Regions from separate parts of the Thermoanaerobacterium sp. RBIITD genome, predicted to be linked through region 2. Evidence: riboswitches for the same ligand, from Rfam matches in the RefSeq annotation. Region 2 holds a riboswitch; each other region holds the start of a gene.
The links. A riboswitch is a leader RNA that binds a small molecule or an ion and turns the genes downstream of it on or off. The one in region 2 is predicted to bind fluoride.
Positions count from the first base shown of each region.

Region 1: another riboswitch for fluoride. It lies ahead of CPG45_RS12275 (MutS-related protein); the one in region 2 lies ahead of crcB (fluoride efflux transporter CrcB).
Region 3: another riboswitch for fluoride. It lies ahead of CPG45_RS12265 (MutS-related protein); the one in region 2 lies ahead of crcB (fluoride efflux transporter CrcB).

Region 1 covers NZ_LT906662.1:2,547,768-2,553,558, forward strand. Annotated here, with positions in the region: gene CPG45_RS17650 (hypothetical protein) at 1-108, shown strand, start outside; gene CPG45_RS17655 (MutS-related protein) at 150-1,040, shown strand; fluoride riboswitch at 1,161-1,224, shown strand; gene CPG45_RS12275 (MutS-related protein) at 1,307-2,842, shown strand; gene CPG45_RS12280 (MutS-related protein) at 2,839-4,332, shown strand; gene CPG45_RS12285 (hypothetical protein) at 4,368-4,700, shown strand; gene CPG45_RS12290 (HEAT repeat domain-containing protein) at 4,697-5,092, shown strand; gene CPG45_RS12295 (MFS transporter) at 5,105-5,791, shown strand, end outside.
Region 2 covers NZ_LT906662.1:1,475,058-1,480,848, forward strand. Annotated here, with positions in the region: gene dnaX (DNA polymerase III subunit gamma/tau) at 52-1,656, shown strand; gene CPG45_RS06850 (YbaB/EbfC family nucleoid-associated protein) at 1,731-2,066, shown strand; gene recR (recombination mediator RecR) at 2,080-2,679, shown strand; fluoride riboswitch at 2,708-2,769, shown strand; gene crcB (fluoride efflux transporter CrcB) at 2,842-3,243, shown strand; gene crcB (fluoride efflux transporter CrcB) at 3,243-3,614, shown strand; gene CPG45_RS06870 (HD domain-containing phosphohydrolase) at 3,660-4,832, shown strand; gene CPG45_RS06875 (DUF2508 family protein) at 4,882-5,148, shown strand; gene CPG45_RS06880 (pro-sigmaK processing inhibitor BofA family protein) at 5,204-5,476, shown strand; gene CPG45_RS06885 (DUF1657 domain-containing protein) at 5,560-5,791, shown strand, end outside.
Region 3 covers NZ_LT906662.1:2,540,903-2,546,693, reverse strand. Annotated here, with positions in the region: gene CPG45_RS12265 (MutS-related protein) at 1-809, opposite strand, end outside; fluoride riboswitch at 985-1,048, opposite strand; gene CPG45_RS12255 (hypothetical protein) at 1,675-1,965, shown strand; gene CPG45_RS12250 (hypothetical protein) at 2,415-3,065, opposite strand; gene CPG45_RS12245 (PspA/IM30 family protein) at 3,082-3,789, opposite strand; gene CPG45_RS12240 (DUF2933 domain-containing protein) at 3,924-4,085, opposite strand; gene CPG45_RS18525 (hypothetical protein) at 4,124-4,339, opposite strand; gene CPG45_RS18520 (prolipoprotein diacylglyceryl transferase family protein) at 4,415-4,600, opposite strand; gene CPG45_RS12230 (YHS domain-containing protein) at 4,690-4,890, opposite strand; gene CPG45_RS12225 (TlpA family protein disulfide reductase) at 4,993-5,610, opposite strand; gene CPG45_RS12220 (cytochrome c biogenesis CcdA family protein) at 5,617-5,791, opposite strand, start outside.

The sequences.
Region 1 (5,791 bases), 1.1 Mb from region 2:
AGGAATGTTGCAGATGAGAATGCTCATAATTTTGAAACAGAAGGGTTTAAATCACTATTTTCAATGCTTAAAAAAGAATTGAATGATGAATATATATTGAAAGTGTAAAAGATCATTTAAAAGAGCTGAAATTTGATAATGGTGTACTAATAAGTGCAGAACTAGGAAAGGGCAATAAGGGAATTCATTATATTCTTCGTAAGTCAAAGGAGATTAAACAAGGCTTAATTGAGAGGATTTTTTCAAAAAAGCCACCCGCATTTACTTTTTACATCAGTGATCGGGATGAAAGCGGCATGAAAGCATTGTCAGAATTAAAAGATAAAGGGATAAATCTTGTAGCAAATGCGTTAGCACAATCTGCTGATCATATTAACGGCTTTTTTAATATGTTAAGGGCAGAATTGGCCTTTTATATTGGTTGTATCAAATTATATGAACAACTCATTCAAAAAGGAGAACCAGTATGCTTTCCAGTACCTGTATCTCCTGATGAACGCAAGCTTTCTTTTAAGGGCTTATATGATGTTTGCTTAGCAATAACTATGAAGCAGAAAATTGTAGCAAATGATTTGAATGCTAATGATAAGGATCTTTTTATTATAACTGGTGCTAATCAAGGCGGAAAAACCACTTTTTTAAGAAGTATTGGCTTAGCACAATTGATGATGCAATGTGGCATGTTTGTGCCAGCTGAAACATTCTGTTCAAATATCTGCAATGGTCTTTTTACTCATTATAAACGGGAAGAAGATATTACAATGAAAAGCGGGAAACTTGATGAAGAACTTAGGAGAATGAGCGATATTGTAGATAATATAACATCAAATTCTACGATACTCTTTAATGAATCATTTGCGGCGACAAATGAAAGGGAGGGTTCGGAGATTTTTAGGCAAATAATAAGTGTATTATTAGAAAAACGAATAAAAATCATCTTTGTTACGCATTTATATGAACTCTCACATAGCTTATATGATAAAAAAATGGATAATGCAATTTTTTTAAGAGCAGAAAGGCAGAACACAATTTCGTATTGACATTAGCAACTAATTGATTTAGTATAATATACAACATTGTATCAAGATTAATAAAAGGTTATTAGCTTGCATAAAAATGCTCTTCCATATTAATGGATAAAATGATATAATATATTTGACAATAAAAAAGAGGATGAAGCTCCCTCATTTAAACTGCTGAAAAGCTGATGGCTTCTACTAGTAGAGTAGATAGCTGTCGGCTTTTTAATTTTTAGATGAAATATCCTTTTAAGTATCGTTCTAATTATTTTAGGAGGTGCGATGAAATGACGTTTCAAAGTATCCTGTTTTTAAATACCAATGATTTGTTAAATAAAGAGGTACCTAGTGAACCAGATTTTTTTCAGGATTTGAATATTGATCAAATAGTAGATGCTATAACATTTGGCAGGAGCGAATATAACCTCAAACCATTTTTCTACAAAACGCCTAATGACATTGATACTATAAAATATCGTCAGGAAATAATGAGGGATCTTGAAGATAATAAACTTTTTGAGTGCATAAAATCTTTTTCTGAGAAATTTCAACATATGCGTGAAAATCTGATGCAGGCAGATAAACTTTACTACAAGTATCAAAAAGAAAGATGGTTTTTAGATGCAGTTGATATTTATTGTGATGCTGTAGCTTCTCTAGCTAACGATTTAACGCTTATGGATTTAAAGTCTACTGGTTTTATTGCATTTCGAGAATATATCTTGAAATATGTTAAAAGCGATTCTTTTGTATCTTTGAATGAAGCAACAAAAAAGCTTAAAGACGATTTGTCATCTATAAAGTACAGTATACTTATAAGGGGAAACGGCATAAAAGTAAGCAAATACGAATCAGAGATAAATTACAGCGACATTGTGGAAGAAACTTTTAAGAAGTTTAAAGAAGGAGAAGCGAAAGATTACAGAAAGAAGTTTTCAGAGTATGCAGATATGAACCATGTGGAGGCAAACATTTTAGATTTGGTAGCTCAATTATACAAAGAAATATTTGCAGAGCTTGATGATTACTGCCTTAAAAATAGCGATTACATTGATGATAAGATAGGCGCATTTGAACGAGAGGTACAGTTTTATATGTCGTATTTGGAGTTTATTTCAAGGTTCAAAGAGATAGGATTGGATTTCTGCTATCCACTTGTTGTCAGCGAATCTAAAGAAGTTTTTGATTATGGATGTTTTGACTTGGCTTTGGCCAATAAACTTATTGCCAATAAATCGACAGTTGTCACAAACGATTTTTACCTAAGTGGCAAAGAGAGAATTTTCGTTGTATCTGGACCTAATCAAGGTGGGAAAACGACATTTGCTAGGACATTTGGGCAAGTTCATTATTTAGCAAGTATTGGGTGCCCTGTTCCAGGTTATAAAGCGCAGCTATTTTTATATGACAATATTTTTACACACTTTGAAAGAGAGGAAGACGTAAATGACCTTCATAGCAAATTAGAAGATGAATTGATTAGAATTTACGATATCCTTTTAAAAGCTACATCAAATAGCATTGTTATATTGAATGAAATATTTACTTCTACTACATTAGAAGATGCGATCTTTCTCAGCAAAAAAATAATGGATAAGATAATAAAATTAGATTTGCTTTGTGTTTGGGTTACATTTATAGATGAATTATCCACTTATAGCGAAAAGACTGTAAGCGTAGTTAGTACAGTGGTACCAGACAATCCTGTACTTAGAACTTATAAGGTTGTAAGAAAACCGGCTGATGGATTATCTTATGCTATTACAATTGCGGAAAAATACAGACTTACGTACGACTATATAAAGGAGCGTGTAAAGCAATGAAGACATTTCTATTATACAAAAATCGCGATTTTGATATGAAGCAGGAATTGCCTTGGAATGAACAGATGCTGATACAGGATTTAGGTTTGAATGTGGTTTTTGATGCTATGGCACAAGGTGATGAGTTTTTGTACGATGTAGCTTATAGAGTCATTCTAACAAGTCTAAATGATATTGATGAAATCCTTTATCGTCAAGATATTCTCAGAGATTGTCTTAAGAATCCTTATGTCGTCAGAACCATTTATGGCATTGCAGTTGAAACAATAGAAAATGAAAAGAAAAATTTTTGGAGCATTTTTAGTAGCTACCCGTCATCAATTTTGCATAGCTCCATTGAACTAATGCACATGTATATTGATATGCTTAAAAAATTAAGAAACGTTGCGGAAGAAAATATTCATAATTTTGATTCTGATGGTTTTAAGTCGCTATTTTCAATGCTTCAAAAAGAATTGGATGATGGATATATTGAAACTGTGAAAAATCATTTGAAAGAGCTGAAATTTGATAATGGCGTACTAATAAGTGCAGAACTGGGAAAGGGAAATAAAGGAATTCACTATATTCTTCGTAAGTCAAAGGAGACTAAACAAGGCTTAATTGAGAGGATTTTTTCAAAAAAGACACCCGCATTTACTTTTTACATCAGTGATCGAGACGAAAGCGGTATGAAAGCATTATCAGAATTAAAAGATAGAGGCATAAACCTTGTAGCGAATGCTTTAGCGCAGTCTGCAGATCACATTAACGGCTTTTTTAAGATGCTTAGGACGGAATTAGCATTTTATATCGGTTGCATTAATTTATATGAGCAACTTACGAAGATAGGTGAGACTATATGTTTTCCCGTGCCTTTATCTGCGGATGAACGGAAACACTCTTTTGTTGGTCTATATGATATTAGTCTGTCTCTGACAATGAAACAGAAAGTAGTGGCAAATGATTTGAATGCGGACAAAAAAGACCTTTTTGTCATAACAGGAGCTAACCAAGGGGGAAAAACGACATTTTTAAGAAGCATTGGGCTGGCGCAGTTAATGATGCAGTGCGGGATGTTTGTGGCGGCAGAGAAATTTTCATCAAATATATGTATTGGCTTATTTACACACTTTAAAAGAGAAGAAGATGAAGAAATGAACAGCGGTAAATTAGACGAAGAATTAAGCAGGATGAGTGATATTGTTGATAATATAAAGCAAGACTCAATGATACTTTTTAATGAATCATTTGCAGCTACAAATGAAAGAGAGGGCTCAGAGATTTCAAGACAGATAATAAGCGCATTGCTGGAAGTCCGAGTAAAAATATTTTTTGTAACTCATCTTTATGAATTATCTCGCAGCTTGTATGATAAAAAAATGGACAATGCGATTTTTTTAAGAGCCGAAAGAAAGCCTAATGGTGAAAGATCTTTTAAATTAGTTGAGGGTGAACCGCTTAAGACAAGCTATGGCGAAGATTTATACAAGAGAATATTCAGAGAATAATAGTATTGTTTTTAGAATAGGAAGGTGTGGCCGTGATGAAAAAAGTATCATTTGAAATAAGTGACGAACAAATCGAAGAAATAAAAGAATTAAAAGAGGATTTGGAAAGGGACGGTTTCAGCAGTGATGACTGCTATAGAGCTATTTTTGAGATGGGAATAAAGGCATATTGGATGGAGCGGAAAAATCCTGATGATAAAGATATAAGAAAGCAGCTTATAATGTTGGCATCAAAGTATTCTGCGATGAGATTTAAATATTTCCAGCTAGTAAGAGATAATCAAACACTGGATATAAAATTGAAAGGGTATGAAGCAGAAAACAATTATTTAAGAGGTCTTTCTGGCATAAGGACTGATGAAGAATGAGGTATATATGTCCTAACTGCTTTAAAATAGCAGACATTGGCGATGAAAAGTGTCAAAAATGCGGGTATGATTTTAAAAATATTGTGAATGATGATTATAGTCGAAAACTTATAACGGCTTTAAATCATCCTGATTATAATGTTCAGTATATGGCAGCGAAAATTATTGGGGAACTTAAGATTAAAGAAGCAAAAAGTGCTTTAATAGAATTTCTTAAGAAGGATAAAAAAAATAGGGATCCATATATTGAACAAGCCATTGTAGCGGCATTAGGCGAAATAGGCGATAAAACTGCATACGACTATATTTACAACAATATAGATAATTTTTCAATTTTAACAAAGAACATCGCTTTAATTGCTTTAGAAAATATTAAATCAAGATTTAATTAAGGAGGTAATAAAATGGACAACAAAGAAAGACCAAATAAGAATACAGTCAATAATATTAAAACATTGGGATGGGTTGCCTTTTTTGGCGGCTTGAGTCAAGACATGATACAGCCTATTTTGCCAACATTTTATACTCAGATATTGGGTTTAAGTAAAGAAACCGTAGGGTTAATTGAGGGAAGTGTAACAACAATTGTCAGTATTATGAGGATAGTTTCTGGCATAATATCTGACAAACTTGGAAAGAGAAAATCAATCGTCTTTATAGGATATCTATTTTCTGCAATAGGAAGAATTTTTCTATCATTGACTAATGGTGCGGCAATGACGTTTGGATTGCGCTTTACTGATGGCATTGGTAAAGGTTTAAAGGATGCGCCAAGAGATGCACTTGTTGCAAAGTCATCTGAAATGAAAAATATGGGCTATTCATTTGGATTTCAAAGAATGCTTGATACGTTAGGCTCATTTATAGGACCACTTATCACAACAGGGTTAATGGTTTTGCTAGCTAAATATATAGATGAAACGAAATACAGGATAATATTTTTAGTTGCAGGGCTTGTTGGCTTTATCACAATATTGCTTATTGGATTATTTATAGTTGAAAGAAAAGGGGAGAATATCAGTACACCATTTAAATTTGATTTTACTATATTCAAAGGAAAATTTTTGTTGTTTTTTATAGTTATGCTCATA
Region 2 (5,791 bases):
TATAGAAATATATCCTTTTTTTTGTTACAATTAAATAAATGAGGTGTTTTTATGTATCAGTCATTATACAGAAGATATAGGCCGCGCAAATTTAGTGAAGTTTTGGGGCAGGATCATATTGTCAGGACTCTGAAAAATCAAATAAAAACGGAAAGAATAGGTCATGCATATCTTTTTTGTGGTACTAGAGGCACAGGTAAAACAAGTATTGCCAAGATTTTTGCAAAAGCCGTAAATTGCCGTAATGCAAAAGATGGAGAGCCATGCAATAATTGCGATATATGTACATCTGCAAATAATAACTCACTAATGGATATTATAGAAATAGATGCTGCATCAAATAATAGTGTTGATGATATAAGAGACTTAAGAGATACTATCATATATGCTCCATCAATATGCAGGTACAAAGTATATATAATTGATGAAGTTCATATGCTATCAAGTAGTGCTTTTAATGCGCTTTTAAAGACTCTTGAAGAACCACCGTCACATGCTATATTTATATTGGCAACAACGGAACCAAACAAGATACCTGCTACGATTCTTTCAAGGTGCCAAAGATTTGACTTTAAGAGGATATCGTCGAAGGTCATAGCACAAAATATAAAGAGGATCTGTAGCGATAGCAAAATAAATGCAGAGGATAAGGCTATATCGACAATTGCACAATATGGAAATGGTTCAATGAGAGATGCTATAAGCATTCTCGAACAGTGTGCATCATATAGCGATGTATTAACATATGATGTTGCATGTGATATCCTTGGCACAGTAAATGATGATACTATATACGACCTTATAAAAAGTATAAATGATAAAGATGCGAAAGAATCAATGAAAAAAATTGACAAATTGATGCTTTATGGTATAGATATAAGCAATTTAATTAAATCAATATTAAACTTCCTAAGAGATGTGCTTATATATAAAACCTGCGGTGAGGAATCTAAAGATATACTTGATGTCGATATAAGCGGTAAAAAGCTTTTGGCGGCTGAATTTGATACTACATTTTTGTCAAATGCCATTGATAAATTAATGGAGCTACAAGGTACAATTAGATACTCTGCATCACCAAGGATACTGCTTGAAATAACCATCTTAAAACTCGTATGTCCTGAAATTTCACCGGATATGTCCAGTATTCTGAATAGGATTGAAAATCTTGAAAATAAATTAAATAATATAAAGAATCTAAATAATGAAATAGCACTTACTAAAGAAAAAAAAGTCAAAAATATAAAAAGCTCTAATGAAGAGAACAGGCTTGAAGATTTAAAAAGAGAGGAAGAAAGGGAAAATAATACAAAAGATGAAGAAACTAAGAAAGAAGATGTCACCAATATAGACATTAATGATATATGGAACAAGGCATTAAGAATGATAAAAAAAGATAGGCCAATGATTTATTCTTTTATGAACTTTGGAAAACCATATTTAAAAGATGATAAATTTATGGTAGAATATCCTGAGGAACAAGAATTATACGTAAATGAACTAAATAGGGTAGAAAATAAAGACTATATTAAAGATGTTATCAAGAAAATATCGGGAAATGAATATATTTTAGATTTTGTCACTGTAAAAAATGATGACGATAAATTACTAGAACAGGTTAAAAATTATTTTGGCGATGTAGAAATTATAGATTAAATATATTCACTACTAAGTCAAAATCAGCATATAAATAAGATAGAGCATTAAATATAAAATAGGAGGTATGCCTAATGGCAAAAGGAGGATTTCCAGGCGGTTTTAACATGAACAACATGATTAAACAGGCCCAGCAGATGCAGGAACAGATGAAAAAGGTACAGGAGGAGCTTGAAAGCAAGACAGTTGAAGAGACCGCAGGAGGCGGAGCTATTAAGGTTGTTGCGAATGGAAGAAAAGAGTTAATAAGCATTAAGATTGATCCTGCTGTTGTTGACAAAGATGATGTAGAAATGTTAGAGGACCTTGTATTGGCAGCAGTAAATCAGGCATTAAGAAGTGCTGAGCAGATGATTGCCCAGGAGATGGGAAAAGTAACGGGTGGCTTAAATATACCAGGTCTATTTTGAGGTGAATTAATTAATGAATTTTTATTCGAGGTCATTATCTAAGTTAATTGATGAATTGTCAAGGCTTCCTGGTATAGGAAGAAAGACGGCCCAGAGACTTGCCTTTTATATAATTGATATGCCGAAAGAAGATGTATCAAACTTGTCAAATGCTATTTTGGAGGCAAAGGAAAATTTGAGATATTGTACAGTCTGTTATAATTTTACCGACGGCGATTTATGCAATGTTTGCAGCGATAAGACAAGAGATCCTTCAACGATTTGCGTTGTATCTGATCCGAGGGATGTCGTTGCGATGGAAAAGACAAGGGAATATCATGGGCTATACCATGTACTGCATGGTGTGATATCACCGATGGATGGAGTTGGTCCTGAAGACATAAAAATCAAAGAACTTCTTGAAAGGATTAAAAATAATGATATAAAAGAAATTATTTTGGCAACAAATCCTGATATAGAAGGCGAAGCAACAGCTATGTATATAGCAAAATTAATTAAGCCCTTCGGCATAAAAGTTACAAGAATTGCACATGGTGTACCTGTTGGCGGTGACCTCGAATATACGGATGTAGTAACATTATCAAGGGCATTGGAAGGCAGAAGGGAAATGTAATCTTTACAAACAATATTGTACATCATAAAATGAAAATGGTGATGGAGCTCACCTATAATTGCTTTGAAAGCTAATGGCTCCTATTAGGTATCATAACCTAATAGGAGCCGTTTTAATTTACTAATTTTGTTATTTTTGATGAAATAATGGAGGGTGATTTTAATGGAGTATATATACATAGGTATTGGTGGATTTTTTGGGGCTATCATGAGGTACTTGGTTTCAAATTATTACCAAAATATTTGTCATACTGTTTTTCCTTTTGAGACATTTTTTATAAATGTATTTGGATCATTTTTACTAAGCTACATATCAAACTTAGCTCTTGAAGAGTACAATGTTGATTCAAATATACGATTGGCTATTACAACAGGATTCATAGGTGCTTTTACGACATTTTCTACTTTTACTAAAGAAACAATAGACTTATTAAGAGGAGGAAAAGTTTTAATTGCACTAACTTATGTTTTCCTTTCGATATTAAGTGGATTTATAATGTCATTTATGGGATTTGAATTCAGCGATAGGACAGTAAAATTTATAAGAGGACGTGAAAATAAATGATATCGAATATCTTGTATGTTGGACTCGGCGGTATTTTTGGTGCTATATTGCGCTATGAAATATCAAGGCATATTAAAGAAAATAGAGATTTTATTGTACCTGTAGAAACATTTTTGATAAATACGATGGGAGCATTTTTGCTTAATATTTTATCAAATCCTAAGGTGTTCTACATAATGAATAATGATATAAGATTATTTTTATTGACTGGCTTTATAGGTGCTTTTACGACGTATTCGACTTTTTCACATGAAACGATAAGTCTTTTGCGGCAAAAACATTATTTACATGCTTTTTTATACAGTGCAATGACAGTTATTATAGGACTTTTAGGGGCATTTTTTGGTTATTATGTTGGAAATATTTTTTAAATAGTGTATTATAATATGTATACATACAAATGAGGGGGGAAGACTTTGATTTTAAATTATTTTAGATTATTATCAGCATTATCACTATCACTTGACATTCTCGAGAGAAGAAATTTTGGTCATGCACGCAAAGTTGCATACATAGCTATACGTTTATCAAAGAATTTGTACCTTAACGAAAATGATGAACATATGATATTCTATTCTGCTTTTCTCCATGATATAGGCAAAAATGACACATATGAAGATTTTACATCGACCGAAACATGGAAGCACTCTCTAAGAGGTAGTGAAATAGTAAAAGACATCCCACACGGGTTAGAGTTTTCAGAATTTATAAAGTATCATCATGAAAATTGGGACGGAAGCGGACATTTTCATCTTAATGGTACTTCTATACCTATTGAATCACAAGTAATATATTTAGCAGATCAATTCGATATAAAATACAATACGGTTTCTAAAGAATCAAATGAATATGATACAAGAAAGTACATAAAAAAATGGTTAGTAAATGAGTCTGGCAAAGCATTTAATCCCTTGATTGTAGACGTTATGTTAGACCTTATAAACCAAGAAAAATTTTGGCTTGATTATGAGTTTTATGATACATTTAGTATCTTAGAACCATATGTTAAAAATGAACTCATAACTATAGATATAAATGGCCTTAATAAAGTTGCACTGGCTTTCTCAAAAATAATAGATAATAAAAGCCATTTCACACACACACATTCAAAAGGTGTTTCTGAGCTTGCATATAAAACAGCAAAAATTTCAGGCTACAACGATTTATTGATTAAAAAAATAAAAATTGCTGGACTTTTGCATGACCTTGGAAAGCTATCTATTCCGAATGACATACTTGATAAACCGGGCAAATTAAACGAAGAAGAGTATATGAAAATGAGATCACATACATATTATACAAAAAAGATATTGAGAGAAATTGGTGGCATTGACGATATTGCAGAATGGGCAGCAAATCATCATGAAAAATTAGATGGATCAGGTTACCCAGAGGGTCTTAAGGATAAAGACCTTGATAGTGTTTCAAAGCTTATGGCGGTATGCGATATGTACCAAGCACTGACAGAGGATAGACCATACAGAAGAGGTATGTCGTCTAAGGACGCAATAGATATCATATATAAGTCTGTAAAATTAAAAAAACTTGATGGTGAAGCACTTGATAAATTAAAAGAAGCAATTATATAAAGTATACTCAGCCGTATTAGTGACAATAATATGGTTGAGGAGGTATTTTATGGGCTCGCTATACAATTTTTTTAAAGAAATTTCTGCTACAAAAGAAAATATTGGTGATGAAAATACTGCTTTAATCAATGAAGTTAAAAATACCATGAGGCAGTTAAAAGACGCGGAAATGTATTTTCAAAATGTGACAGACCCTGATTTAGTAGATCAAGCCATATACAATCTTGAATCACTAAGAAAGAAATACATATACTTAATAAAAAAAGCAAAAGAGAATGGTATTAATTTTAATAATTTCAGTTCATTGATATCATAATTTGTCCCCCTCTTAATATAATAATCATAGGATGTATTAAGGGGGGAATTTTTTTATGAATTTAAGCATTGAATATAATATAATTATCGCATATGTTATCGGACTTTTTTTACTTTACATACTTGGCTGGTTATTAGTCGTGCCGAGGAAGTTTTTGCTAAGGTTAATATTAAATGGCATAATTGGTGCTTTGGTTTTATTTTTTATAAATATGGCTGGCAAATCTTTTGGAATATATGTGGCCATCAATCCGATAACTGCACTTGTGGTCGGCTTTCTTGGAATACCAGGAATAATCCTCCTTGTAATTTTGCAATATATTGTATGACAGAAATTTCAAATCACATTAAGGTTATTTTACCTCCTAAAATGAAATAATAAGAATGTAATCAATTTAAGGAGGTAATTAATATGACAGTAAAAAGTGATATTGAAAAAGCTGTAGCCGCTGCACAATCAGCACTTGGCACATATGCACAGTTTGCAAGTTCTACGGATGATCCATCAGCAAAACAGATGTTTCAGCAGATGCAACAAGATATGCAAAGACATGTAAATATGCTTAACAATAGATTAAACTATGTCAATTCAAATAACAAGCTTAATCAACAGCAACAGGCAACACAGCAGGTTCAAAATATAC
Region 3 (5,791 bases), 1.1 Mb from region 2:
TTAAACATCGATATAAACTCTAAATAGGCCATATAAAATTGTATTTCACGATCAAAAACACTTATTTTTTCATCTATATAATTGATATTTTTTATGCAATAATTATCAAGATTTGTAAATATTTCTGGATATAATTGAACTACAAAATCCAATATATTTGCTTCAACATGGTTCATTTCCGTATATTCGGAAAATTTCATCCGATAGTCTTTCACATCTCCTTCTTTGAATTTTTTAAATGTTTTTTCAACTATATCGCTGTAATTAATTTCTGATTCATATTTACAAACCTTGATGCAGTTGCCATTTATAAGCAAACAATATTTTATAGATGATAATTCGGCTTTAAGCTTTTTTGTCCCAGACAAAAGTGAAGTAAAAGATTCAGATTCAACATACTTCGCTAGATATTCGCGAAATGCAAGAAAACCAGTTGATTTTAAATCTACAAGTGTTAAATCACGTGCTAAGCAAGTTACAGCTTCACAATAAATTTCAACTGCATCCAAAAACCAACTTTCCTTTTGGTATTTATAGTAAAGTTTATCTGCCTGTGCCAGATGTTCACGCATTTCATGAAATTTTTGAGCAAATGATTTTATATACTCAAATAATACTTTATTTTCAAGATCTTCCATTATTTCTTGACGATACCTGATTGCATTGATGTCATTTAATAAAGTATAAAAAAATGGTTTTAGATTATATTCTCCTCTGCCAAATGTTATAGCTTCTATAATCTGATCAAGATGTAAATCCGCAAAAAATTCAGGCTCTTCAAATAATTCTTTTTTTTGACTTGTTTTCAATATTTTTAAATAGTATGCTTTGAAAAGTCATTTAATTATAACACCTCCTTGGGTATTTATAGTATCAAATAAACTGCAACATATTCCGCATTTGTAACATATAGATAAATTCAGCAACATAAAAAATCTCCCCTTTGAAACCAACTCATATAAAAAGGCCGATAGCCATCTACTCTTTCTCGTAGAAGCCATCAGCCGTTATCAGCAATTCATAAGGGAGCTTCATCCCTTTTTTTTTACATTATAATTATAATACTTTTTGTTATAGTTCACAAGAATAATCCTTATTGTATTTCGCATATTAATATTCATATAAAGATGATGTAAAATATGTATGAAAGAGTTGATTAATATGAGGACTACAATAAATATTTCAGAAGAATTAATTAAGGAAACCGAGGCTATGTACAATACCAATGACAGATATATTGATTGCTGAAATATCTATATATACACTTGACAAGCATTTTAAATTAATACCAAATGTAAAATTCTATAAACCTTCTAAATAGAAAGAATATGAATCAAGAGCCATAAAATTACGGCTCTCTTTTATTTCCTAAAAACTTAATGCGGGAATCTTAAAGGCTTTTATAGATGGAAGAATACTTTCAGGATTAACTAAAGTTAGTAAGTATATAGGAACAATTTCAAGAATCTTGAATACAATTGTGGCTATATTCGGATTATTACTTTTAACGAGGAAATACTCTTATATTGTTGATATACTTATTAAGATAATACCATATAAACTACCTCTGGGTATGCAAAATAATAAAAGTTTTTTAATATTTTTATCTTCATAAGATCTTTATAATTACCTTGTATAATAAAAGCATAATAAAAAATTGAGGAGGAATTTATGATGAAGAAGAAAGTTTTAGCTATAATTGCAGGCGTATTATTAATAGGTGCAATAGTATTTACACAAATACCTGCATTAAGAGCAAAAGCAGATACCTCAAATAATGGTTATGGCTATGGCATGATGAGCACAAATCTCAACTATAAAGCAATGTATAATTACATGAAAGGACTCACAGCAAAAGATGTGCAAAATATGATGGGTGGAAAAATAGACGAAAAAGATGCACAAAATATGCTTAATGCCTGCACGAATTCTTTAAAAAATACAACTAATGGGTCACAAAAATAATTTAGGATTTAGGAGCCTTATGGCTCTTTTTTTCTCACAATAAATTAAAGTTTTATCTAAAATTACCTAATGGAAATCCTCCAATAACTTTTCCTTGTATCGGCATAATCTCAAACTTCATGTCTTTCAATTCCTTGTTTTATTAAATTTTCATGCCTTGTTTTGACTTTCTTCCACTGTTTTAATATATGCTTTTAGTCTTCTTTGAATCCAACTATCAAGGGATTACGCTTTGCAACCAGCATATATGTCTTATATGCAGTTTCTGTTCGTCACGCCATGATTTTGCTGCTTACTTCTATCGCAACCTACCTATGTTGAGTACCCGGCCTCACGATGGACACCCTTATCTTTAGCTAACGGTTATGTGCTATCCCCCCATAACGGACTTTCGACGTCAAGGCTGCGCGCATGCCACCCACATAAAAATAGAACTCCTATAAAGAGTTCTATTTTTTTACATTCTTTATATCAAATTTTAAGTCATTTAGCTTTTCTCTTTGTTTTAATGATTTTAGCTCAAGGATTTTGAGATTCAATTCATTTTTAAGTTCATCCATATCAGAAATATCTTTATCAAGATCTTGCTTTCTCTTTTCAAGTGTAGATATCTTACTTTCCATGTCTATTTTTTCTTTAAGATAGTCTTTAGCTGAAGACTCGTCTGCGGAAAGCATTGTTTCTGCCGCTTTTTCAAGATTTGTTGCTTTTCTTTTTAAATCTTCAATCTGTGAAATTAATTCATTTTTTATCTTCAATGATTCTTCTTTAGCCTTATCAATTTGATTTAATTTGTCATAATACTTTTTTAATTCAAAATCAGTCTCACTGTATTCACTATTTGATTTCTTACGGCTATTTATCTCGATTCTCATTAAATCATCAATTGTAAGGTTACCACTTGCAGCATCTTTTCTTAATCTTGAATACAATTCTGTATCAATCTTACCTTCTGCATATAATCTATCTATTACTGTGATCATTTCATCATATCTGTCATATTCATAATGCCTTTCATGATGGTAACCACCACTTCCACAGCCTCCATAAATATCATAAAAATCAAAGATCTTGAAGAAACCTCTTCCGCCACATCCCATAAAAATCACTCCTTATTTATTTGATTTTTTCCATAATTCGTTTTTTTAGTTCTTCAAGTTCTTCATTGACTTTTTTCTCCTTTTCAATATTTTTTAATTCCTTCTCAACATTATCTCCATCATCTAAAATATTATCGAGCATACCTTCATCAACCATATAATCTATAGCCTGTGATTTAGCATATTTTTCTTTAATTTTTCCTTCCGCATTTTTTATCCTCTCCCCTATATTTGTTGAATCACCTGCAATTCCTGTCAATGTTTCCTTAATCATGACCTGGGCATCCGCTACTTTTTTCATTGTAATAAGTTCTTCTTTTTTGCTTTGTAATTTCACTACATTTTCTTCCATCTGCTCTTTGCTTTTTTCTATATTTTTAAGCTGTTCTTCGATGCTTTTTATCTGTATTTCAAGATTTGTCTTTTTTTCTAATAGATCATTTTTATTTTGTATCAATGTTTTCGCCAAATCCTCTCTACCATTTTCTAATGCTAATTCCACATTTTTGTCATATTCTGATACCTTAATATTGATTTCATTTAATTCGTTCTCTAATCTTTTCTTTACCGTTGCTACTTCTACCATGGAACTTTTTATTTTTGATAAGTTTTCTCTCATCTCCACTAATGAATAATTTAGAGTATCTTCTGGGTCCTCCATTTTTTCTACTATATAATTTGCCTTTGCTTTAAAGATTGTAGATATGCGTTTTATTATACTCATATAAATCTCTCCTTTTTAAATTTTATATTTTAATAATATATCAAAACTATGAAGATCTAATGAAATACCTCTTAAAAAACTATTAAATGTTACATACCACTTCTCCAAATGAAAAGAGAAGACCAATATTTAGCCTATATTATATTCTCTTTATCTTCGGGTTTTTCGATTTGCTCATTATTAATTTCTTGATCATGATTTTGATTATGATCATGCATTCCCTTCATTATAAAAAGATGCATTAATGGACATAATAGTAGAAATAAAAATGGTAAAATGTATGATAAAAACTTCATCTATGATTCTCCTTTCATAAATTAAAATTTAAATTTAATTAATGTATATAGTAAAAGAAAGCTGTCGACATTACCATTAGCATTACTATAACTATAATGTCTGTATAACCTTTTTTAGTTTGTACTGGCATTTCATCTTTTTCAACAGTGTTATATTTTTTAATATAATGTGTTGAAATCAGAGCTGCTACTATAAATACTGCACTTGCAAGATGCGCTATATTAAATGGTGGTAAAATCATTGGATTTGCCATGAAGAATTCCACAATTGCCCTATTTATATTGAAGAAGATTATATATATGATAAATAATTGCCCATTGTATTTTATCTAACCCCTTCTTCTCCATAGCACGAGAAACATGATATAGTCAAGTAAAAATTCATAAACTTGTGCAGGGTGCAATAATTGTCCATCTACTCTTACACCACATGGCCATGGACGTGCCATCGCATAACCGAATACATCGCAACCTATTCCTCCTATTGCTTGTCTTATAGTAAGCCCATGTGCCACTGCGTCGGATATTCAAGAAAATAAGTCCACATAAATGAATAGGATTTGATTTATCAAACCCTACTCATTGCTATCACTCCAAAAACAAATTAACAGCAACCATGATTACCATGGCGATGATGTACTTGATGCAGATGTTCTTTTTGGTCATTAACATATTTCTCTGGATCTTTCTCAAATTCTACTTTGCAGCTATTCGAACAGAAGAAATACTCCTTCCCGTTATATGTTGTTTTAGCTGCGGCATCTTCTTCTCTTAAATCCATTCGACATACAGGATCTTTTGCCATTTTTCGCGCCTCCTTTGGTACTTTATACCCCTATTAGGTATCCTTTCATTATAATAACATCTAATCTATTAAAAGTCAATCGGAATATATGAAATTCTGTAATTATTGAGAAATCGTCTGATAGTATTCCTCTATCTCATCATACGTCATTGCACCATTGCTTATAGATCTTATTATTCCCTTTTCATCAATGAAAAATGACATAGGTATAAATTGAACTTTATAGTTTATAGCAGTTTTGGCATCACTGTCTAGAAGTATCGTAAAACCATACCCTTTGCCTTCAAGATAATTTTCAACTGTAGATTTTTCTTCCCCTATATCTATTGCTAATAGCACGACATCTTTCTTATTGTTTTGATAAAACTTATTCAACTCCGGCATTTCAATTTTACAATATGGACATGTTGTAGCCCAGAAATTTAATATAACTTTTTTGCCTCTTAGCTTTGACAAAGTCACTGTATTGCCGTTTATATCTTTTAATGAAAAATCTGGTGCTAAATCTCCTTTCTCAGTGCCGACTTGTACTTTTTCATCAGCAGTATTCACGCCGGAAACATTTTGGCTATTGCTTTTTGATTGGTTTGACATTACATAGCTATTTAAAAAGTAAATTGATGTTCCTAATATTAAAATTATAAATACGGATGCAGCAAATTTAATATTTTTTTTCTTTTTACCTGATATTTTAATATCCTTAGACTTATTGTTTTTCATGCTAAATCACCCCAGAATATTGATATAACTTTCTAGTCTTATTATTAAATTAAAATACAAAAGAATTCCAAAAATTATCAAAATCAAACCGCCGATTTTTTCTATATACGGCATAATAGAATTAATTTTTTTGTAAAATGATTTAAATCTGTCAATAAGTATCGCAGCTACTATGAACGGC